4 regions of the Loigolactobacillus coryniformis subsp. coryniformis KCTC 3167 genome follow, and region 1 is predicted to be linked to each of the others. Evidence: predicted binding sites of a transcription regulator. Region 1 holds the regulator's gene; each other region holds the start of a gene.
The links. Region 1 encodes NrdR, which represses ribonucleotide reductase genes. Its sites were predicted from a motif close to ACACNATATATNGTGT; they were not measured.
Positions count from the first base shown of each region.

Region 1 (6,302 bases):
ACCAAAATTACCATACAGATATAACCCTTGATGGAATTTTTTTGGTGCTTTAGTGTAATCATCCAGAAAAAGGGTCACCGCATCTAACGCAGCGAAACGATCATCATCTTGATAAAATTGACCCAAACGCGCCTCGCGAATATTTTTCGGCATATTGATCGAACGCACCCGTGATTGTAATGCCTTCGCTTCTTCTGCCGCAACTAATTCAGCAGTCGGTTCGTAGGTCACATCAATAAAATGATGATTCAGGATCAGCCGTGGTTGGTAACCCGGTGCCAATGAAGTTTGTTTGGCCTGAAATTTATGATTTTCGGTCACAAACTCGTATAGTTTAGCGGCACTACGATCCAGCATCGGTTGGTCAATGGCCGCACGATTGGCGGCAATAAACTGTTGAACCGCTGGATCGCGCATGACTTTGGCCATTAGTTCATCGTAGTGTTGATTTAAGTTGCGTTTATCCATCAGGATCCGCAGGTTTTTACCCATATCTTCCATCGTTACTCACCATCCTTATTGTCCTGCAATGCCGCTAAGCGCTTCTGTACCGCCGCTCGTTGTTCCGCAGTGACTTGCTGTTTCGGCGCTTTATAACCGTCTTTAGCCCAATCTGGCAATGTTTCTTTGCGAATTGGCTGTTTACTGCGCGTATTGCGCTTAGGCGTCTGCTTTTGCCGGTAAAATGACTTAACTTCCTGCATTGCCGCTTCTGGTGTCGTCACGTTATGCTGCAACCAACCATTGGCCACCCCATCGACATACGCTTGGGTCAAAGTCGGCATTTTGCGTACACTGATCACATAGTGGCTTAAAATATTGATGATACTGGCGTCAGCGAAAACATGACGACTCATCAGCCGCTCCAGCACCCGCTGTTCGCTATCAGTCACGTAGCCACCTTGTTGCTGCTTCAACTGCGTTAAAAAAGTCACCGGTGCTAATTGCTTACTGACAGCGATCAACTGCTGATCATTTTTCGACAGCGCTGCATCTTTAGTAGCCGTCGGCGGTGCTGGCGTTGGAACGGCCGTCGACGCTGTTGTTGGTGCTACTTTCGCTGGCTGCCGCGCTACCAAACGTTTCAACGCCGGAAAATCCAATTTATTCGTCGTAATATTAATGCTTTCATTCACGTATTGCGCCAGTTCCAGCTCATTTAGGCCATATAATGCGTGTAACGTCAATAACTGATCATGATACTGATCCAATTCACGCTCCGAAACAAAGCTAGCATGCAGTTGTTGCTTGAAAAATGGCCAATCGAAATCCGCGGTTGCCCGTTGATCCAACTGCGGTTGCGTTGTTTGTGGCTGCGTTTTAAATTCGGATTTAGCCTCCGCAATCGTTGCCGGTAAGTGATTCAACAACTGTGAATTCACATGGAAAACATCGAGGAAGTTCAGGCTGACCTCTTCTAAATCTGCACTAGGGTGAACTGGATGCAATCGGAACTGTGTTTTTAATTGGGTGAAACGATCCTCACCCACCGCATCGTACAACAATAAACTTAATAGATCATCATTGAAAAACGCATTAGGTGCCTGCGGTGCATATAATTCATAGGTAAAAGTTCGGCCAGCCGCATTAACCTGCTGATAAGTTTTGATCAGGCCTAAAGCTTCCAAACGAATTCGACTTTCATATAAAGTCGGCAAATCAACATTCAATAACGCTAATAACGTACTGTGCGGCTGTGCTTTTTGCGCCACTGACTGCTGCGTCCACAGTAACAAATACAAACTATAAGCGCCGGTCCCCATTAATGGCTGATATAAGTACGTTAGCACTTGCCGATCAAAATCAGAAAGATAATTGGCATCGGTGACCACAAACCCATCACGGGGATCTAATTTAAAAAATGCGTCTTGCATCATCAATACCTCCTTCTAAATGTACTTTTTTAGCCAAAATTGCAAAATTAACCGGATAGTCAAAATCATTCAAGCTGCTCGTCACTATGATGGCTGCTCGTGATCAGACTTACCGGCACGTTTATCCCGGTCAACCATATCATTTAATTCTTTCAAAAACACATTGACGTCTTTGAATTGCCGGTAAACACTGGCAAAACGAATATAGGTGATTTCATCGACATCCGCTAATAACGTCATGACGTATTCACCGATGACCTGTGAAGCCACTTCATTTTCACCTAATGCCCGAATTTTATTTTCGACCTCATCAACGATTTGAGTCATTTGCTCCATCGTCACGGGCCGCTTTTCCGCCGAGCGAATCAAACCACGTAAAATTTTCTCGCGGTTAAATTCTTCACGGGTGCCATTTTTCTTAATGACTAATAGCGGTGTTTGTTCAACGCGTTCAAAGGTCGTAAAGCGAAAATTACAATTTTCGCATTCACGCCGCCGCCGAATAACGCGACCCTCATCAGTTGGGCGCGAATCGACGACGCGGGAACCATTATGATGGCAACGCGGACATTGCATGTTAGACACTCCATTTCACAATTAAAATTGTTTATTAGCACAAACTGCTAATAAATTTAGACGTTCCAGAGAACTTGCCGAATTATAGTTTGATCCAATCGACCTCGGCAAGTAAGTTCCAAGTTTTATTTATCAAATTAAACATTGTATAGCGTTCAGATTTAAATTTAAGCGAAACTAGGCTAGCTAGATTCCATTCCGGTACGCGCGGACGAAACCTAGTTTTTTGTACCCATCAAAAAATCACGTAGTATCTCAGTGCAAGAATATACCAAACTGGACTACTTACAGAAATTATACCATTCAATTGATTAAAACGTGATCTTATCAATCAACTTCATAAAGAAATAAGGTCAGGCCAACGCCCCACCTTATTTCTGTAAACCATATTGTGTTAAAAATTTTACCACTTGTTGCTTAGTTGCCGCAAGTGAATCGTTATTATCGATCACGATGTCAGCCATTTGCCGCTTAGCAATCAACGGCCATTGACTGGCGATGCGCTGTTTAGCCGCAACTTCATCTAAATGATTGCGAATCATCAGACGTTGTAACTGCGTGGAACCATCAACGTAGACCACCATAGTCAAATCAGCGTTTTGCTGATAGTGGCCTTCGAATAATAATGGAACATCTAAAACGATCAATTCTTTTTTAGCGTGCTTCAGCGCCACTAATTGGCGGTTGATCTCTTGGCGGATCAAGGGTCCCGTGATCGCCGTTAATTGTGCCAGCTGGCGGCGATCGGCGAACACGATTCGACCTAACTTTTGCCGATCAAGTGCACCGTCAGCCGTTAAAATTGCCGGTGAAAATAGGGTGGCCAATTGGCGTAACCCGATCGTCCCTGGGGCAACGACTTGCCGGGCGATCACATCTGCATCAACGATCGGATAACCATATTCAGCTAGCCAATGACTAACCGTCGATTTACCACTAGCGATTCCCCCAGTTAAACCTAAAACTAGACTCATGAGGCACTGACCTGGCTTTCCGGCAATACCTGACAGTGCGGGCAAAAATGGGTCCCGCGTTGGGCAACTTTGATTTTTTCGATGGTCACACCACAACGTTCACAGGGCTCACCTTCGCGACCGTACGCATGCAATGACAATTGAAAACCGCCGGTAGCGCCATAGGCATCGGTATAACTGCGGATCGTCGTGCCTTTGGCTTTGATTGCTTTAGCCAATTCGGCAATAATATTGTCGTGTAATGCCTGGATCTGTGCGCTAGTCAATGTGTTAGCTGGCTGTAATGGGTGAATCTGGCTTAACCATAACACCTCATCCGCGTAAATATTGCCTAAACCAGCGACCACCTTTTGATCTAGCAAGGTTGGTTTGATCGCCTTTTTATGCTTGCGTAACCGTTGCGTAAAATCAGCCACAGTGAAATCAGTTGCGGTCGGCTCAGGCCCCAACGTTTTCAAGCCGCCAACCTGATCTTCAGTGCCCGTTTTGATCAAGGTCATTCGGCCAAACTTACGCGTATCCAAATAGCGCAACGCAGTGCCATCAGTAAAATTGAAAATAACGTGAGTATGCTTGGTCACTTCTTGCGCTTGCGGCGTGACGCGGTACTTGCCCTCCATCCGCAAATGCGAAACGATCGTCAACTCGTCACTGAGCCGAAATAATAAATATTTGCCGCGACGGTCGATCTCCTGAAAAGTTAATCCAACTAAATCATTGGCAAACTGGGCACTATCACCATTGATGATCTTACCCCAGCGGACTTCCACGTTAGCGATTGTTTTATTTAAAATCAAGCCGCGCAATCCTTGGCGGACGGTTTCAACTTCTGGTAATTCTGGCATGTGTTCACCTAACCTTTTTTAACATCGTACCAAGTTGGGCCGCTGCCGTAGCCGACCTTCATTGGCACTTCCAACTTAACTGCGGCATCCATTACTTGTGGCACCAATTTTTCTAAAGTGGCGATCTCCGCTTCTGGTGCCTCAAAAATTAATTCATCATGGACCTGCAATAACATGGTTGCTTGTAACTGCTGTTCCTTTAACGCCTTTTGCATATTTAACATCGCCACTTTGATGATATCAGCCGCGCTACCTTGAATCGGCGTATTCATCGCTGTCCGTTCAGCAAATGACCGTAAATTGAAATTCTTCGAGTGGATATCCGGTAAATAACGGCGCCGATGGAATAACGTTTCGACGTAACCATATTTTTTGGCCGCCGCCACAATATCTTCCATGTATTGCTTAACGTTGGGATATTCGCGGAAATAACTATCAATATACGTTTTAGCTTGCTTACGGGTGATACCTAAGTTTTGCGACAAGCCGTAATCACTGATGCCATAGACGATCCCAAAATTGACCGCTTTAGCTTGCCGGCGCATATTAGGCGTTACTTCCGCCGCACTTTCTAGGCCAAAGATCCGCATTGCCGTGCTAGCATGAATATCCGCCCCTTCGCTAAAGGCCGCCTGTAAATTCTGATCATGGGAAATGTGGGCTAAAACCCGCAATTCGATTTGTGAATAATCAGCGGCAAAGATTTGCCAACCGGCTTTCCGCGGCACAAAGGCTTGACGAATTTGGCGGCCATCTTCATCACGAACTGGGATATTTTGTAAATTCGGATCAATTGACGATAAACGACCTGTAGCCGTCAAGGTCTGTAAATAAGTGGTGTGGATCTTACCATCATCTGGATGGATCACCTTCAATAAGCCATCAATGTAGGTTGATTGCAGCTTGGTCAAGCCACGATAATCAAGCACATCACTGGCGATCGGTGCGATCGCTTTTAATTGTTCCAACACGCCAACTGCCGTTGAATACCCGGTTTTCGTTTTCTTGATCACCGGCAGATTCATTTTTTCAAATAAAATTTCGCCTAGTTGTTTGGACGAATTAATGTTAAATTCTTCTTCCGCTTCGGCGTAGATTTTTTTAGTTAGCTCATCGATGCGTTGGGCAAAGTTTTTACGTAGCTGATTTAAGCGGTCAGGATCAACCCGAATACCGGCGATCTCCATTTGTGCTAAAACAATGGCCAAGGGTAGTTCCATTTCCTTGAATAAACCATCTTGTTCATTTTCAACTAATTGTTGGTCTAGCTTAGCCTGTAATTGTTCAATTGCTTGTGCCTTTTGGGCTAAATGCTGGAAAAAGACTGCCGAATCATCAGGAATTGCGCGTTTAACGCCTTTACCATAGACTTCTTCATCGGTGGCTACATCGCGATATTGGTGTAACTGGGCGATCTTACCTAAGTCGTTGCCGCTATCGTTGGGGTTGAGCAAATAAGAAACCAGTAATAGATCAAAGCTGATCCCCGCCAAAGTGATGCCTAGCCGGTTCAGCCCAACATAGGTGCGCTTGGCATCGAAAACCAACTTAGCTCGCTGGGGGTCGGCAAAAAACTTAGTAAAAGCTGGTAACTTCAATAATTCAACCTCGCGGCTCACATACCACTGACCCTTTTGACCGATCACAAAGCCAGCAAATGGTGCCGTATGGTAATTCGTATCCAGCATTTCTAAATAAAAAGTTACTGGGCCGGTGAAACTAGCCAGAACTGCTGGCACCGCTTCTGCCGTCAGTTCCTGAAATTCGATGGCTGCCCGGGCCTGTTCCGTTTCTGGATCTGCCAATTTACTAAGAAATGAGTTGAAATCCATTTCCTGATAAAATTCACGCAAAGCAGCGACATCACGCCCTTGATAAACTAGATCAGCCAAACCGATCGTCAGTGGTGCATCTTGACGAATCGTCGCTAAATCCTTACTTAAAAAGGCCTGCGCGCGATCAGCAACTAAATGTTCCTTCATTTTGCTAGCTTTCAGCTGATCCAGATTTTCGTAGATGCCTTCGACGCTATC
Region 1 covers NZ_CP017713.1:1,790,994-1,797,295, forward strand. The annotation lists gene dnaI (primosomal protein DnaI) at 1-501, opposite strand, end outside; gene LC20001_RS08800 (replication initiation and membrane attachment family protein) at 504-1,874, opposite strand; gene nrdR (transcriptional regulator NrdR) at 1,959-2,450, opposite strand; gene coaE (dephospho-CoA kinase) at 2,822-3,424, opposite strand; gene mutM (DNA-formamidopyrimidine glycosylase) at 3,421-4,269, opposite strand; gene polA (DNA polymerase I) at 4,278-6,302, opposite strand, start outside.

Region 2 (6,302 bases), 270 kb from region 1:
CACTTATGAGTAACCAACGACTAAGTTGGCTGGGTTCCCCCATTCGGAAATCTCCGGATCAAAGCTTACGTACAGCTCCCCGAAGCATATCGGTGTTAGTACCGTCCTTCATCGGCTCCTAGTGCCAAGGCATCCACCGTGCGCCCTTCTTAACTTAACCTATTTGATACCTAACGGTATCACGGTTAGAGTTTAGCGATTAAGAAATACTTTCTTAAAAAACTCTTTAAAACGCAGTGTTAATTCTCGGTTTATATATTACAAAGAAATTGAATATCCAGTTTTCAAAGTACAACGTTTGAGAGTAAGCCTCTCAAAACTAAACAAAGTTTCAAAACAAATCGTGTAGGTTTCCGTAATTATTCCTTAGAAAGGAGGTGATCCAGCCGCAGGTTCTCCTACGGCTACCTTGTTACGACTTCACCCCAATCATCTGTCCCACCTTAGGCGGCTAGTTCCCTAAAAGGGTTACCCCACCGACTTCGGGTGTTACAAACTCTCATGGTGTGACGGGCGGTGTGTACAAGGCCCGGGAACGTATTCACCGCGGCGTGCTGATCCGCGATTACTAGCGATTCCGGCTTCATGTAGGCGAGTTGCAGCCTACAATCCGAACTGAGATCGGCTTTAAGAGATTAGCTTACCCTCGCGGGTTCGCAACTCGTTGTACCGACCATTGTAGCACGTGTGTAGCCCAGGTCATAAGGGGCATGCTGATTTGACGTCATCCCCACCTTCCTCCGGTTTGTCACCGGCAGTCTTACTAGAGTGCCCAACTAAATGCTGGCAACTAGTCATAAGGGTTGCGCTCGTTGCGGGACTTAACCCAACATCTCACGACACGAGCTGACGACAACCATGCACCACCTGTCACTTTGTCCCCGAAGGGAAAGCTGTATCTCTACAGTGGTCAAAGGATGTCAAGACCTGGTAAGGTTCTTCGCGTTGCTTCGAATTAAACCACATGCTCCACCGCTTGTGCGGGCCCCCGTCAATTCCTTTGAGTTTCAACCTTGCGGTCGTACTCCCCAGGCGGAATGCTTAATGCGTTAGCTGCAGCACTGAAGGGCGGAAACCCTCCAACACTTAGCATTCATCGTTTACGGTATGGACTACCAGGGTATCTAATCCTGTTCGCTCCCCATACTTTCGAGCCTCAGCGTCAGTTACAGACCAGACAGCCGCCTTCGCCACTGGTGTTCTTCCATATATCTACGCATTTCACCGCTACACATGGAGTTCCACTGTCCTCTTCTGCACTCAAGTTTCCCAGTTTCTAATGCACTTCTTCGGTTAAGCCGAAGGCTTTCACATCAGACTTAAAAAACCGCCTGCGCTCGCTTTACGCCCAATAAATCCGGACAACGCTTGCCACCTACGTATTACCGCGGCTGCTGGCACGTAGTTAGCCGTGGCTTTCTGGTTGGATACCGTCAAAGGACTAACAGTTACTCTAGTCCCTGTTCTTCTCCAACAACAGAGTTTTACGATCCTAAAACCTTCTTCACTCACGCGGCGTTGCTCCATCAGACTTTCGTCCATTGTGGAAGATTCCCTACTGCTGCCTCCCGTAGGAGTTTGGGCCGTGTCTCAGTCCCAATGTGGCCGATTACCCTCTCAGGTCGGCTACGTATCATTGTCTTGGTAAGCCGTTACCTTACCAACTAACTAATACGCCGCGGGTCCGTCCAAAAGTGACAGCCAAAGGCCGTCTTTTACATTCAGACCATGTGGTCTGAATGGTTATGCGGTATTAGCATCTGTTTCCAAATGTTATCCCCCACTTAAGGGTAGGTTACCCACGTGTTACTCACCCGTCCGCCACTCACGTCAATCAACGTCCACTGCAAGCAGCTTCGGTCGACGTCAGTGCGTTCGACTTGCATGTATTAGGCACGCCGCCAGCGTTCGTCCTGAGCCAGGATCAAACTCTCATATAAAATGAAAATTGATTGCTCAATTGATTTTGTTGCTAGCGAGTTATAATTCAAATTGAATTGACTTCGCAAATGTTTGCTTTATCTCGAACCGGTCCGAAGGCCGGTAAAAAATAAAGACCCTACACATTTGATTTGTCGAAACTTTGTTCAGTTTTCAAAGGTCTACCTTGTTGCTCAACACAACTTAATCAGTTTATCATGACGAGCGAAGCTTGTCAAGAACTTTTTGAATAAATATTCAAGCCGTTCATTTCTGATTTCGTTATGCCTTGTTAAATCAAGCTTTTACTCTGCATCTTTATGCAAGTAGAAATGAATAACTCAACAAGTGACAACTTTATTAGTTTATCAAGTTAAGCAAGATATGTCAACAAAAAGTTTTAAAAACTTTTTTCAACGACACGAGCTATAACTGACAACAACAAATACTATATCAACATTTCGCGGTAGCGTCAAGGATATTTATAATTAAAATTTGCTTTATTTCAGATTACGAATGCTAATTAATTTATCTTTATAATTGTACGTATTAAAAAAGCATAATTACCGTAAAAGGGTAATTATGCATTCGTTACTGTTCGTTTCTATTATTTAGTGATTTTTTCTACACCACGCATATAAGGAACAAGAACTTTCGGTACGGTCACACTGCCATCTTCATTTTGATAATTTTCTAAAATAGCTGCAACAGTACGACCAACCGCTAAGCCTGATCCATTCAATGTGTGTAATAAATTGACTTTGCCTTCACTATCACGGTAACGAATCTGTGCACGGCGCGCTTGGAAATCTAAGCAATTTGAACAACTTGAAATTTCACGATAAGTTTCTTGCGCCGGAATCCATACCTCTAGATCGTAAGTTTTCGCCGCAGAAAAGCCCATATCACCAGTTGATAAAGTAATAACATGATAGGGCAATTCAAGCTTTTGTAAGATATTTTCTGCATTAGCTGTCATTTTTTCTAATTCATTAAATGATTCTTCTGGCTTAACGTACTTGACCATTTCCACTTTATTGAACTGGTGTAGTCGAATCAAGCCACGAGTATCCCGACCAGCACTACCTGCTTCAGAACGGAACGATGGACTCAACGCTGTGAAGTAAACCGGTAATTGTGCTTCATCCAAAATTTCACCACGATAGTAATTAGTCAATGGTACTTCAGCGGTCGGAATCATGGTCATTTCTTTGTCATCAGTCACCGTTGAGAAAACGTCCTCCCGGAACTTAGGGAACTGGCCCGTCCCAAACATCGAATCATCATTGACCATATAAGGTGTGATCATTTCGGTATAGCCTTCTTTTTCATGCTCATCCAGCATGAAATTATAAACGGCACGTTCTAACTTAGCACCTAAACCTTTATAGAAGAGAAAACGGCTGCCGGCCACTTTAGCGCCGCGTTCAAAATCAAGAATATCGAGATCTTCACCAATCTCCCAATGTGGTTTCGGCGTAAAATCAAACTGGCGCGGTGTACCGATCTTGCGCTCTTCATGATTAGCTGATTCGTCTGGACCGACTGGAATCGATGCATCTGGTAAGTTAGGTAAACGAACTGCGATATAGCGAACTTGTTCATTTAGCCCGGCAAGCTTTTCATCAACTTGTTTAACTTGAGCACCAACCTCGCGCATTTCTGTGATCATATCTGTTGCGTCTGCTTTATTGCGTTTCAATTCAGCAATTTGCTTAGAAACCTCATTGCGTTTTTGCTTTAAGTTTTCAGAAACGGCAATTTGTTCCCGCCGTGCTTCATCTAATTCAACTAAGTGATCGATCTCTGCTGGATCAACACCACGTGTTGCTAAGCGCTGTTTCACTTCTTCCTTGTTTTGCCGAATCATTTTAACATCTAACATGATTAAATCCTCCATTAATTAAATTTTAAACGCAATACAAAAAAAGCCGACTCATCCCCGTAATTGGGACGAATCAGCTTCGCGGTACCACCCAAGTTTGACTATCATTAGCCACCCTCAATTGTCGATAACGATCGTTGACCGTGCAGGATTAACTGCCCGCTATTGTGCTGGAAGCGGTCCGAATGGCTTTGCAGCTACCACCATTTCTCTTAACAGACCTTAGGCACATCATCGCGTTTAAATAATGTAGTTAGTGTACTCGAATTTTTAATAAAAGGCAACTCGAAAAAAGTTGTGCCACATATTGCAATCGATTTTCAGCATGATACAATATATGGTGCTGTTCAGACCCATTTAAGGTTAAACTTATTTGTACGGGCCTAAACTTGTGTTATTGCTCGTTAAACAATCCCAATTAAAAACCGAAAACAAGGAGCCTATTATTATGATCGTACTTGCAGGAACAATTGGCGCAGGTAAAACAAGCCTTACTACGCTATTGGCGGAACATTTAAATTCGCAAGCCTTCTATGAATCCGTTGATGACAATCCCGTTCTCCCTTATTTCTATCAGGATCCAAAAAAGTATGCCTTCTTACTCCAGATTTATTTTTTAAATAAACGGATGGCTCAATTAAAAGCTGCTGATCGCATCACTAACAGTGTGATGGATCGGTCAATCTTCGAAGATTCATTATTGTTCCACTTAAACGCGGATCTAGGCCGGGCGACTGAAACAGAAGTTGCCGTGTATGATTCATTATTAGATAACATGCTTCAAGAATTACCACAGCAAGACTACCATAAACGTCCTGACTTACTGGTCCATATCAACATTTCTTTTGAAACCATGTTAAAACGAATCGAAAAGCGTAACCGGCCTTATGAACAGATCACGCAAGACCCTAGCCTTTACGATTATTACCGGACGTTAAATCAACGTTATTCACAATGGTACGATGATTATAATGAAAGTCCTAAAATCCAAATCGATGGTGATCAACTTGACTTCGTCAGCGATGAGCTTGCCCGTAAGCGGGTCATTGAGCTAATTGATCAAAAATTAGCTAGCCTCCGGCAACCAGCATCTGCTGCTAGCAATCACCAATAATAAACGGCTCTTTGTCAAATCCTGTTGATGAATAGCTTTTACAGAGTTGAAAGTCATGCGACTTTCAACTCTGTTTTTTTCATTGGTTTTGTTCTCATTTGCCGTAACTTAATACGTGAAATCATATGATGGTAATTACGGAATCCAAATGCTGTGCGTTGAATTTGTTTAATCATTCGATTCATGCCTTCGACTGGGCCATTCGTATAGTCCGATTCACTGGCGTTGAGTACAACCACTAAGTTCTTTTTGAACGTTTGAAACACTGCTTTCATGTAGGGACTTATATTTTGATTTGTATATAGATCTTCCACAAGCTTGTCTTTGTCTTGATTCTTAAGGTTTTCCATGATGCTTTGCATCGACTCGTACGATGCTTTAAGTTCTTCGTTAATTGTCAGTCCTTGTTCTACACGTTCTAGTTGTGTGAGTTGTTTTCGCAGGTGTCGGTCATAAAAGACATGTTCCTCATCTAGATTTCCGGCATACTTCAAATAAAGCCGCCAGGCGAACTTTAACGTGCGATATTCATAGGATCTTTTATTGTACTTTTTCATGGTTTGTACCCGAGTTTGATTAAAAGCTCGAGTCATCATTGCAATGATGTGAAAGCGGTCGATCACAATTTTTGCCTGCGGAAACATTGCCTTGGCAATGTCTTGATAGTAACTATTTAGATCTACGGTAACTGTTTTGACACGTGCTCGAACACTTGCTGGAAATTGTTTAAAATAATCAGTAATACTTTGCTTGAATCGGTCTGGCAGAATTTGTTGAATTTCGTGCTCACCAGCGCCATTAATACAGATGAAATGGAGCCGACCACCAATTCCTCTAAATTCATCCATGACGAGATGAACCGGTAGATAGTTAAGATTTCTGCGAAATAAGTCATCATAGTTGTCTAAGTAACGACAGACAGTGCTAGCTGATATGCCGGCATCGATCGCAATGCTAGCTTGAGTGCGGTCGTCTTGTAGACTCATAAACACTTTCTGACGCGTGGCTCGGGAGATACAACAGTACTTGTCTACCACATCAGCACTTTACAGCTTTTTAAAAAAATTTGGATATAAAAAGGCACGAATGCCTATTCTTTGCTAAAATGAGTTCGACAAAAAACCATTTAGAAAGAAGGATTCGTGTTGAACTCATTTTATCAAAAATCATCACTTTTAACCACCCTCCACGCCTATTTTTCTGATTTAAAAGCGGCTGGCTTGTCTAAGCCAATGGGCCTTAACTATTTTTGGTTGTGTCTAGCGTTGTTAGTGATCGGTGACCGCCACTCGATCCGCCACTTATTTGAACAATTTCTGGGCCGGGTGACGAAGCATTCTTTGAACACGTTTTATCGGGCTTTGGCAGTGATCGGTAACCACT
Region 2 covers NZ_CP017713.1:2,064,227-2,070,528, forward strand. The annotation lists rRNA gene LC20001_RS10270 (23S ribosomal RNA) at 1-160, opposite strand, end outside; rRNA gene LC20001_RS10275 (16S ribosomal RNA) at 371-1,940, opposite strand; gene serS (serine--tRNA ligase) at 2,528-3,805, opposite strand; gene LC20001_RS10285 (deoxynucleoside kinase) at 4,254-4,919, shown strand; partial or broken gene LC20001_RS10290 (ISL3 family transposase) at 4,973-5,965, opposite strand; gene LC20001_RS10295 (IS701 family transposase) at 6,062-6,302, shown strand, end outside.
Region 2: a site for NrdR is predicted at 4,134-4,149, ahead of LC20001_RS10285 (deoxynucleoside kinase). Genes of this name have one in related genera too.

Region 3 (6,302 bases), 1.1 Mb from region 1:
AGCAACCGGTGCTTAATGATGAGCGTTTGTTTGATGGGACCACCGATTTATTTGCGAGCTTGATCCAGCAGTCACGGGTATTTGCTCGAGTGATCCGGTTGCGGCTGCGTCACGATCCGGCGACATTTATCGGTATTCCGTTGCGTTTTGACGGTGATTTGGTGACACTACGCTTGATCAATAGTAGTGAAACCGCTGATGACGATGGTTTTGAAGCAGAAGATCAAGTCAGCTTTTCCCTTGATAGTATTGGTGAGTTGGCATTCGATTACTTGGATGCCTATCTGACTGAGCGCCAGATCAAGGAAAATGGTGATATATAAACTTTGTTTTCCAGGCGGAACAAGGATTTTCCTTATTCCGCATTTTACATATAATAAATTTTTGAAATGAGGTACATACTTTTGTTAGACATTATTAAAGCAGTGATCCTCGGGATCGTTGAAGGGATCACCGAGTTCCTGCCGATCAGTTCGACAGGCCATATTGTGTTGGTCAACGAATTTATTCAGCTGCACGAGTCGAAGGCCTTTATCGATATGTTCAACGTGGTCATTCAGTTAGGTGCGATCTTGGCGGTGGTGGTGTTCTATTTCCATAAATTAAATCCGCTGTCCGGTCGGAAAAGTCAGCTAGAACGGTCGCAGACTTGGACGTTATGGTGGAAAGTATTATTGGCGGTGATTCCATCTGTGATCGTTGGTTTGCCACTAAATGACTGGATGGACGCACATTTGATGAATTGGGCTGTCGTTTCAGCGACCTTGATCATTTATGGGATTTTGTTCATCGTTATCGAAAACCACAACAAGGGTTTAACGCCGAAATTCGCTGATTTGAATACATTACCGTACAAAACAGCGCTGTTTATCGGTGTCTTCCAACTATTATCATTGATTCCGGGGACTTCGCGTTCAGGGGCAACGATCCTTGGTGCGATCATTATTGGGACTTCCCGTTATGTCGCAACGGAATTTTCTTTCTTTATGGCGATCCCCACCATGTTAGGCGCTTCGCTATTAAAAATCTACAAATTCTATGATCATGGTAATAGTTTAGTTGGCTTGCAAAGTGTTGTTTTACTCGTCGGCGTGGTGGTCTCCTTTATCGTCGCTTACTTATCGATTCGTTTCTTGTTAAGTTACATCAAGAAAAACGACTTTAAAGCTTTCGGTTGGTACCGGATCGTGTTAGGGATCTTAGTGATCGGTTACTTTGTTTTCTTTGGTTAAAATTGCAGAGAGTGTGGCATAACGCGACGCCACAGTAATAGTTGATTTTCATACTGAATTGTTCGGAAGTGCAAAGATGGAGTTGGGCATAAATGACTTATGTCACAACTCCATTTTTTTAGTGTTAAAATGGAAGTTATTGATAGTAGAAAAGGGATGGACAAATGGCAAAAATGCAGGATTTTCGGCAGCGGATGGACTTTTTAGTTCTCTCGATTTTTATGAACGCTGCTGGTAATGGGCTAACGATCGCGACGCATTTAGGTAGCGCTGTTTGGACAGGCTCTTCAGTTAATTTAGCTCACTGGCTCCATGTTCCACTGGGAACGACGTTATTTATTTATGGGGTGTTGGTTACGGTGGTTAATCAATTACTACTCGGGCATTTTGATCGGCGGCGCTTGGTTTCCAACTTATTATATACAATACCGTTTAGTTACATGGTGTCCGGGTTTACATTCGTTTGGAATTGGACCGGTATACCGCAACTTGGACTAGTTAGCCGTTTACTGCTAGATACGCTTGGTATTTTTACTGTTTCGGCAGCCGTATCCATCTATCAACGATCCAACTTATTGATGCATCCTAATGATGATCTTTCCTATATTTTGCGATTTAAATTTTTAAAAGGTTCCGCGATCTTGGGACAGTGGGTTAGCTATATGCCACCATTGTTGATCACGGTGATGGCCTTTATTGCCACTGGCAAGTTAGAGGCGATCGGCTACGGTACTGTCTTAGCACTAACGGCGCAAGGCTTCTTGATGAAATGGTCAGACGGACATGTTTTTCCGCAGTTAAAGCATCATGTGGATGTTTAAAAAAAGTTAAGCGCGATATCAAGCGCGCTCGAAAACACAAAAAAGCCTTGCAGGCCATAACTTGCAAGGCGTTTTCTTATTTATTAACGTACTGGGCAGGCGCCACTTTCGCAGTCAGTCTGATCGACCAATACAAGATCTTTTTGTTCTTGGGGATGTAGTTGAGCAAATGTTGCTTCAACATCGCCGCTGATCTCTGCGCAACGAGCTTCATAAGTTGCTGCGTCAATGGGTTCTTTTGGTGCTTGTTTCAAGTCGCCGCCACTGTATGGCAACATTGAAGTTGATTTAGTAGTGTGACGATATTGTTTCAACAAGCCAGCTAATTGGTCCGCTTCTTCTGGTTGGAAAGTAGCGGTACAACTGACGGCGTTATCGGACCAGTAAGTCTGCAAGAACGCTTGCGTCGCAAATTGTTCAGCGACAGAAACACTGCCGGCAGAAGCAAAGTTTGGATTGTCAGCGTTAGCGGCCTTAACTGGGAACTCAACACACATTGTATGATCAGTGTAAACATCAGGTTCGATGCGATAACCACAAGCCTTTAATGCTGGTAACAATGGATCGCTATCTTGGAACCGAATCCGTTGGATCAAGTAGCCGGCATAATGGAAATGCATCCCTTCGGAAACGCCAGCTAATTTAGCGACGGTCCCCGATGGTTTAACCGTAGTGTGTTTGATCGATGGCTGGCAACCAAGCGTATCAGAATAGTCCTGATCAGCTTTAGCGATTGCCTGATACAAAGCATCAAACCGTTGAACGGCCTTTTGATCGTAAACTGGTTTCTGGAACGTTTCGTCAGTTTCAGGATCGATAGCTGGTGTGAAGCCAGTCACGACGCGTTGGCCAAATTCATCTAAGATCCAATCTTGGATCCCCGACATTGAAATACCGATCCGCCGGTTTTTAGCAATCATTTTACGGGAAACTTCCCAATCGTAATGGCTAAAAGTGATCCGCTTGGTGTAGCGCGTGCCTAAAGCAAAGGCATCTTCTAATTGCCAACCTTGTTCTTGGGCAACAGAAGGGAAGACTTCAAATAAGTTACATGGTTCGCCGTTACTCAACGAGATTTCGCCACAAGGGTTAGTGCCTTCAACACTGCCATCAATGCCTTCTTGACGGCCATCAGCGATCCGCCCGTAGTTTTGGGATAATTCTAAGTTGACGATACCAGGTTCACCGTTATGCAAAATCGAATCTGCTACGGGACCATAGTCGGTGAAGCTAGAATCAACGGCGATACTGTTGTTAGAAGCCCAACGATGATGGTAAAGCTTTTCTTGGTCTTGCTTCATTGTGATAAAGGCATCATCTTCTGCGCCGCCTAAAGCTAATTCAGCTGAGCGCCGTACGTTACCGGCAACAACGGCTTTGCCGATCATGTTACCAAGGTCAGTGCATTCAACGCCAGTTAATTGCCGACCAGCAGCTTCGTTTAAAACATCGTTACTGTCGATCAACATGCTGATCAATGGCATTGGGCCCGAAGCAGTACCACCGAAACCGTGGATCCGTGCGCCTTTAGGGCGGATTTGAGTCATGTCTAAAACGACTTGTTTAGCTTGCGTTGGGTTAGTGGACGTAAAATGCGCGTCGATCATGTGCGCGTTAGCTAAAACCCAGCCTTCACGTGTATCTGGTAGTTCATAGTACAAGGTGTCAGCGACGTTATTTTCAGCCAACCATTGATCGCGGTCAACCGCGCCTAAGGCCAAAGAATCTTGGTAAGAGTCGCTTTCTTTGCCGATCAATACACTAAGTTTGATCTTAGCCGCAACGGGTGGCAACTGGCTGATATTTGATGGAACAACAGAGAAACCAACACCGCCGCCCTTCATTAATTGGTCAAACATAAATGAAAATGGCATTGAAACGGCTGGTTGTTCTGGATCCAAATAAGCAGGTACGATATGACTGTCACCATAAGCTTGCGGCCGAATAGCGATGAACCAACAATTGTTCAAGGCATCGCCGTTACGCTTTTGATAGTCAGTACCGGAGATCCACAAGTTACGGCCAGATGGCGTTGCGCCTAAGCCATAGATCAAACGATAGAGTTGTTGTGCTTCAGTCGTTAATTCCTCAAATAATTCCGGCGTCACGTCACCGTTATGCAGCCGTGGGTCAAGGTTAATATTACCTTCAACGACACGTTTAACAGTTTCGAACCATTCCTCAGTCCGATTTTGTTCCGGGATCCAGCGAGCGTATGTGCGTTTATATGTAACCCAGCCTAGTTTACCCCAATGTGGTTGGACTTCTTGTTTAACTTGTTCGACGAAATCATTGGTCAAGCCGATTTTAATTGGTGTTGATGTCATTTGCATATCTGGTGCCTCCGTTCAGTTCAATACATTATATGGTAGCACATTTTTATTTAAGATACTATATATGGTGATCGGTGAAAAACGACTGAAAACTTGCGCAGCCCCTGATTAAGCGCTTTAAAAAATTGATAAAAATTTTTTGCCACTAAAATTGTCGTTGTGTACCAAAATTTTTTTAATCTATATTTAGTGGTTGGACTTTTTCCAGATACTCTTGCTTGCTATTGAATACCGTCTACCGGTATACTGGATTGGATTGCGAAAAATGGTTGCTGGGTCTAGCGGCGACCATTTTTTGACGGCGTTAAAAATTCAATAATAATAAGGAGTGTGGTCAATATGACAGCGAAGGCAAAACGGGCGATTTTCATTTTGATTTTTAGTGAGTTCTTGGTTTGTTTAGGCATTGGACTAGTGATTCCAGTTATGCCATTTATCAAAAACGAGCTGCATTTAAGCGCAACGGATATGGGGATCATGAGCGCATTATTTGCGTTTGCCCAGTTTATTGCTTCACCAATCGTAGGTCGGATATCTGATCGAATTGGCCGCAAGCCGATGTTGGCTGCTGGTTTGTTCTTATTTATGGTGTCGGAGATCTTATTTGCGTTGACGAATAAATTGTATATGTTCAACATTTCGCGAACTGTCGGTGGTTTATCGGCAGCAATGGTGACACCAACGGCGATGGCGATGGCGGCTGATATCACCACACGTAGTCAGCGGGCCAAAGTGATCGGCTGGCTATCAGCGGCGTTTAGCGGCGGCCTGATCCTCGGTCCTGGTCTTGGTGGTGTGCTGGCTAATATCGACTATAAAGCGCCGTTCTGGAGCGCTGCAGTGCTCGGTCTGCTGAGCACGATCGCTTTATTGGTCATGTTACCTCATGAAGACGAATTGCTGGCGGATGATATTGTTGCTGCAAAAGGAAAATCACCTTCTAAAGGCGATATCAAGGCTTTTTTGACCAAGTCGGTGATTCTGCTATTTGTGATGATCTTAGTTTCTTCATTTGGGCTCCAAGGCTTTGAAAGTATCTACAGCATCTACGTTAATGAAGTTTTCCATTTCACGCTGGGTAATATTGCGCTGGTACTGACGTTGAACGGGCTGATCTCGTTATTCATGCAGGTGGCGCTGTTCGATCGTTTAGTGGTCGCTTTCAACGAAACGCGGGTCATTCGCTATTGTTTCTTCTTCAGCTTTGTCGGTACGATCTGGATCATTTTGGCGCATAGTAAGTGGGAAGTTGTCGTCGCAACCTTGATCGTGTTCACAGCGTTCGACTTACTACGGCCGGCGATCACAACGCTGCTGACGAAGGCTAGTTCAGGCAATCAAGGCTTGATCAACGGCTTAAATATGTCGCTGACCAGTGTCGGTAATGTCATCGGGCCGATCATGTCCGGCGCGCTACTAGATATGAATTATCACTATCCATATTTGGTCGTAACGGTTTTCCTGTCTGCTTCATTTGGACTGACTTATTTGATTCGCATGAATGTCAATGGTGGGGGCAAACACGTCACCGATTAAGGTTGATTACCGCGCTTGGTCCCAATTTAGCAGCAATTAAAAAACGAGCAGTGGTTGAAATGACTCTTTTTGACCGATGGTTGAAACGAAGCAGGTTAGATTCCATTCATCTGGCCGCGGTGGCACATACCAAATTTAGTTGTACGCAAAAATACCAGTAAAAACAGTTAAACCTGTTTTTACTGGTATTTTGTTTAGAAATGATTTGATTGGCTTGAAAATTACGAATTACCAAGTAAGCATACAGCATACTCGTTCCATACGTCAGCACCGGAATGGATCCTGACTCGCTATGCTTACGTGTACTTAATAACTATACTTCAGAAAATCATTGCCTAGTTTTGCTTTAATTTTTATTGCATTGCTTTTTCAATATTAGC
Region 3 covers NZ_CP017713.1:2,928,655-2,934,956, reverse strand. The annotation lists gene LC20001_RS14170 (hypothetical protein) at 1-323, shown strand, start outside; gene LC20001_RS14165 (undecaprenyl-diphosphate phosphatase) at 405-1,232, shown strand; gene LC20001_RS14160 (DUF6198 family protein) at 1,397-2,053, shown strand; gene nrdJ (ribonucleoside-triphosphate reductase, adenosylcobalamin-dependent) at 2,137-4,386, opposite strand; gene LC20001_RS14150 (MFS transporter) at 4,726-5,922, shown strand; gene pgmB (beta-phosphoglucomutase) at 6,276-6,302, opposite strand, start outside.
Region 3: a site for NrdR is predicted at 4,442-4,457, ahead of nrdJ (ribonucleoside-triphosphate reductase, adenosylcobalamin-dependent). Genes of this name have one in related genera too.

Region 4 (6,302 bases), 630 kb from region 1:
GTGACTGATTGGCTAGTCTAAGTATTTCTTCATCCGAACTTGCTCGATAAACTTGCGCCACTGGTCCAAATAATTCGGTATCGTACAGCGGGTGATCAAAGGCCATCCCTTCTAGAATAAGTGGCTTAAAACCAGCCCCGGGTCCTGCGATCGGGGTATTTTGCCCCCAAATTAGTTTGGTGCCACCGTTGATGATCGCATCGACTTGTTCCTGTAGTTGTTGCTGGGCTTTTTTGGAAGATAGCGGTGCTAGTGTGGTCGCGGGGTCCATTGGGTCGCCGAGTTGACGTTGTGCAAAGGCTGCACTCATGCCGCTGATAAAATCATCATAGACGGCTTCATGGATGATAAAGCGCTTGGCCGCGGTGCACACTTGACCGGCATTATTTAAGCGTCCAGCCACGCCAGCTTGAATGGCTTTTTCCAGATCGGCATCGGCTAAAACAACGAAAACATCGGTTCCACCCAGTTCCATAGTTGACTTGCGTAAATTTTTACCAGCAATTGCGGCGATTTTCTGCCCAGCTCCAGCCGAACCGGTGAAGGCCACACCTTGTATGCGATGGTCGGCAATGATTTGCGCCACTTGTTCATAGTTAATGAATAAATTTTTAAATGCGCCAGTTGGTAAGCCGGCTTGGATCGTCGCCGTTTCAAACGCTTGGGCACATTCAGGGATGATACTAGGATCCTTAAGTAACACTGGGTTACCGAGTATAAAGTTGGGCGCAAAAACGCGCATGATCTGTGTAAACGGAAAGTTCCATGGTTCGATCGTCATGATTGCGCCAATCGAATGCAATCTGACGTACGCTGGACCATTAGGTGCGTCGGGGTAGGGAACGTCCTGCAATAAGTGAGCGCCGTTTTGGACATAATATGCAGCAAAGTCGGCGGCTTTTTTAACTTCGGCTTGTGCTTCAGTCCATAACTTGCCCATATTGGTTGTTATTGGTGTGGCGTATTGGGGAACATTTTGTCGTAGTTCGGTGACCAGTTGTTGCAATAAGCGGGTGCGTTCAGCAATGGCCTGGCGTTTAGCTGTTTGATAAAAGTCTTGGGCATTAGCTAAGGCCTGTTCGACTTGTTGAGCGGTCGTTGCGGGAAATTCACGAATCAGCTTACCAGTGTAGGGATTGATTGCACGATATGCCATTTTGTTCAGCTCCTTTTCCTATTTAAGTCTATTTTGCCGAATTTATTGTGAAAACACAAAATAGATGCGTCTAAAGTAATTAATTGCTGATTTATGATTAGGTTTTCCGCTATTTCGATAATTGGTCGGTGAAATAGTCCGGGTCAGGGCATGTGATCAAATCGCTGAGTATAAACTGAAGCACCCCCACGCCGCGATACTAGGGCATGGGGGTGCTTTACATTTAATGAACGTATTTTGTCAAAAATTGTTTGATATGTTGTTGGTAAGCTTGAGGCTGTTTGCTAAATGATTTAACGTGAGCGGCGCCTTTGACTAACCACATTTCCTTGGGGGAATTGGCGGCGCGGTATAGTTTTTTAGTCATATAGGTAGGTACAAATTTATCGGCGGTCCCGGTCACAAAATAGATTGGTTTGTGATTTTTATGGACTTGCTTGACGGCGCTGGCTTCTTCAAAGCTATAGCCGGCGCGAATGCGTGTGACTAAGCTGGTGATCGGCACCAGCGGGTATTTGGGCAAGTTATACTGTTGCTTGGCTTCATAGGTGATCTCGTCTTCGACTGATGTATACGGGCTGTCAACGGCGTAAGCTTTGATCTGCGGCAATTGATGCTCGCCGCTGGCCATGACCATGCCGGCAGCACCCATGCTGATGCCGAACATGACGATCTTACTATTTTGACCGTTTTTACGAACGACTTGGCGGGCCCACAGTAAATAATCGCGGCGATCAAGCCAGCCAAAGCCGATCACGTTACCTTGACTAGCGCCGTGACCACGGTTATCTGGTAGCAATACATTGTAGCCTAATTGATGAAATAAGGCCGCATAGGCGCCCATTTCTTCCTTGCGGCTCATAAAGCCGTGGGCGATCACTGCTGTTTTATTTGTTTTCTTGGCCGCTGGGATATAGTCGGCATCTAGTTTGAGTCCGTCAGCAGTGGTTTCGTACCAATGAGTTTTGGTCGTATCCGCAAACCATTTTTTCTGCTGATACAGCGGATCACTAGGTTTCAGTGTGCTGGTTTTACCGAGGAAATCTTTGGGTCCCGGCACCACTGCTACGTGGTAAAAATACATGCCTGCGCCGAATAAGCCGATGATCACGACGCCGATAATAGCTAACAAGGTCAGCCAGATTTTTTTCACAAGAGTCACTTCCTAATTCATAATTGCCGTAAAACGTTAATAGGATTAACTTATTTATCATAGCCTTAGTAATGGGGTGTTGACAAGTTTTTATGAAAAATGATTGTCCTTTAAGCTATTCTGCCCTACAATATAGGGTATGCATTTTTGCAACTAACGAGGGGGCCAATCATGGTGATAATAACAGCAGGGATGATCGGCGTCGGCAAGACCACGCTGACCGGAATGATTGCGGAACATTTAGGCACACAAGCATTTTTTGAGCCAGTCGGCGATAATCCTGTTTTACCACTTTATTATTCTGATCCAAAAAAATACGGATTTTTACTACAGATTTTCTTTTTGAATAAACGGTTTGCGATGATCAAAAAAGCGTTGACTGACGATAACAACGTTTTAGATCGTTCAATTTATGAAGATGCGCTGTTTACACGAGAAAATAACAAGGAAGGCAACATTAGTGACCAAGAATTTGAGATCTACCTTAAATTATTGGACAATATGATGGCTGAATTACGGAGTATTCCTAAGAAAGCACCTGATTTGTTAGTGTACGCCTACGCTGATTTTGAAACGATTTTGTATCGAATCAAAAAACGTGGCCGTGATTATGAACAGGTTGAAAACGACCAAGGTCTTTATGATTACTACTTTAAGATCTGGAGTGCCTATAAGGAATGGTTTGAAGCTTACGACGAAGGCCCTAAAATGCGCGTTGACCTGCAACAGTTTGACTTAGCCAAACCAGATAATGCGCAAAAAGTGTTACAGATGATCGACAATAAATTGGCCACTGTTCGGCAAACAACTTCCTTAACTAAATGATCTGCAGAAATTTTTTAAATTAATTGCGTGATTAGTTTGCTATTAACAGGGGGATATGCTACTATACTTATAGTACTTCTTTGTTCGGAATATTTTGGTTTCAAGTTTCATCGTAAACTTCTTCCAATGTACGCCTTTCACAAGATTTACCAAATTATACAGGTCGATTGACCTACAGGAGGATTTTTACACATGGAATTAGGTACAGTTAAATGGTTTAACGCAGACAAAGGTTATGGCTTCATTACTCGCGACAATGGCAGCGATGTATTCGTACATTTCTCAGCTATCCAAGGCGAAGGTTACAAGTCTTTAGAAGAAGGCCAACATGTAACATTTGACGTTGAAGACAGCGATCGTGGCCCACAAGCGACTAACGTTGTTAAAGACTAGTTACTAGTCTGATGAACAGTCTCGAGTAATCGGGGCTGTTTTTTTGTACCTTGAATATCATTTCGGTTTAAGGCTTGAGTTTCTGTTGGTTTCTTTGTTAAAATCAACATAGTAAGTTGCCATGATGTGGAAGGGGTTCAACAAACATGAAAAAACTTTTCGGTGTTTTATTAATCGGGGTCACTGCAGTCACCTTGGCAGGGTGCAATAATGGTGGTTCCACGGACTCGTCCAGTGAATCAAGCCAGCAAACGAGTCAAGTTAGCAAGAAGGCTAGCAGCAGGAAAGCGCAAAGCCCAAGTACAGTCTCCAATTCAGCTAGCAGTACAAAAACCAGCAGTGCTGATGGTAATACAGCTGGTACGTCTTCTACAGCGATTGCTAGTTCTTCCAGCAGTAATGCTGGAAGTTCAACAAGCTTGGTAGCCAGCAGTCAAGCTGCTGGTCAAAGTCAGGCGCAAACGGCTACGACAGTCAATGGGCTGAACTTAACAACTGCGCAAGTACAGGATTGGGTCGCACAACATGTTAGTGGTAACTATCAATCAGATGATTTAGGGTATGAAATGAGCAAGGATGCTAATGGTGAATTAGTGATCCAAGTACGCGAAAATCATAATAGTGCTAATATGCAGGCACAGGGGGCTGACGCTGGGACTGCACCGACAATTGGCTGGTTCAAGATCAATAGTCAAGGCCAGTTACTTAGCTCACCTGATGCTGGTGCTTCGTGGAGTGTTGTGAGTAACAGTTACAATAATTAAGTGTATAAAAATAGGGATGCGGCAATTATGCCGTGTCCCTATTTGTTTAAGCTGTTTTTTTGTTTTTTGCTTGTTGATCGCGCAAACGCTGCTCTCTACTGAATTGAATCATAAAGGCAGTCAAATTACGACTGATTGCTTGATCAGAAAGCCGCCGAAACGGCAATTCAGGTTGCTTTTGTTTTTCCATATTAACGCCTACCTACTATATTGACAAAACTAACGACGTTTTTCATTGGGTTGAAAAACGCTTAAATGATTCACTTAAACTGGAACCGCAACATTGTCCGCAGCTAAGCACGAGCTCAGTTAAATACTGAGAAAAAGTGACTTGCCCACAAAAAAACTGAGGACGCCTACATCTTAGCTTTCTCAGCTGAGTCACATTTTTATTATTCATGCAGACCACTGCACAAACTCACCACTATTTACTATACACCATTTATGCGAAAGTTGCTAATACTTGAATTTACCCATTTTACCTTGTTCGGCGGGCAAAGGTTATGTCTTTGTCGGTCATTAATCGTTTTGGTACCAGTCAACTGGATCAAACTCATTTAGATGTATCCTAAATAAACGTCCCTTGACAGCACGTTTGAAAAACTTATCGAACTAACACTTAAATCGCCAAGCACAACTGCCTAGGGTCATGCCGTTGCTCGATACATTTGAAGTGCCTAATACCACTGACATCGAATTTCAGGATCGCCGCTAAGCCACGAATATAGCGATAAAACTTAAACCTTACCGCTTGCCGTAAACACTGTGCTTTGCGGTATAAGATTTCATTAAATGATAGCCCGGCTTCGATCTTGATCGCGTGATGACCTAATAAATACGTGATCAATCGGTGAATCAGCTGCAGTGAATTTAGCGAAAGTGTGCGGATTTTTTCCAAGTGATATTCCTGCTTCTGTACCCGGAATAGTTCTTCGATCCGCCAGCGGGTAAGATAGCTTTTGACGATCCGGAGCACGTCTGCTTTACTCGTAATTACCTTATTGGTCAGGAGTCTCATTGGCTTTTCACCATATCCATAAACGACCACCATAAAAAACGCTCGACCTTTAAACGCGGGTAAAGTCACTTTGATATGACTGATCTTTAAATGATAGTCTTTGCCTTTGATCTGACTATCAAAGGCGATCTTGCCCTTGCGTCGCTGCGCCAATTCAGGGACTTTATAAGCCTTATCCTGGTAGTGGACCCAGCGTTTGTCGGTTAAGCGCATAATGAAATCAGTTTGCTTTTGCATCAAAAAGTTAATGATATCATTCGCATCATAACCGCGATCCATCACGACGGTATATTTTTTATCACCAAAGAGTTGATCAACGCGATTTAAGCCGCGATAGGTTTCAACGTTAGTACTGATAAAGTCAGTTTCCTCAGCTGAAAATAAATGCGAGTATAGCGGTAGTGGCTGCTTTGTTTTTGATGTTGCGACCGTAATATTGGTTGTGAGGTAGCCTTTTTCGGTGACACCTTTTGAACCGTCGTGTACCCGGCCTAAAGCTTCAAATTTCTCACCATAAGGCTTGGTAATATCAGAATTATCAACGATGACTAGCATATCGTCCTTAAGCTGCGGTTGTACCGCGGCCAAATAATTTTGATCCAACTTGGCATAATCATGAAAATTCGTGGCGTTGCGGCTCAAACGTTTGAGCGTACCCAAAAGCGTAATATCCTCATTCAACGCACGGCTGATTTCCGCTAGTAATGGTGAACGTCCTTTCGCTAGTCCATAAAGCATGTCCATAACGAAATTAGTCGTAGGTTTAGACATGCCGAGCGTGAGCTTTTTGGCATAATTAATAATTTCTCGTTTTGCTTGATATATTTCCGTTGATTTCATGTTAAAATAACCTTGGTCCTTTCTTTTGTTAGCTTTGTTCTCGTTATTTTGGGTAAACTCAAAACTAATATAATCCCGGTTAAGTGATTAGCGTGGACAATCGGGAGCAAGTGTCCGAGTACGATCATTGCTTTTTTATATTAAGAATCTATA
Region 4 covers NZ_CP017713.1:1,156,749-1,163,050, forward strand. The annotation lists gene LC20001_RS05750 (aldehyde dehydrogenase family protein) at 1-1,156, opposite strand, end outside; gene LC20001_RS05755 (alpha/beta hydrolase) at 1,380-2,309, opposite strand; gene LC20001_RS05760 (deoxynucleoside kinase) at 2,481-3,134, shown strand; gene LC20001_RS05765 (cold-shock protein) at 3,327-3,527, shown strand; gene LC20001_RS05770 (hypothetical protein) at 3,674-4,291, shown strand; gene LC20001_RS14380 (hypothetical protein) at 4,338-4,481, opposite strand; gene LC20001_RS05775 (transposase) at 4,911-6,149, opposite strand.
Region 4: a site for NrdR is predicted at 2,435-2,450, ahead of LC20001_RS05760 (deoxynucleoside kinase). Genes of this name have one in related genera too.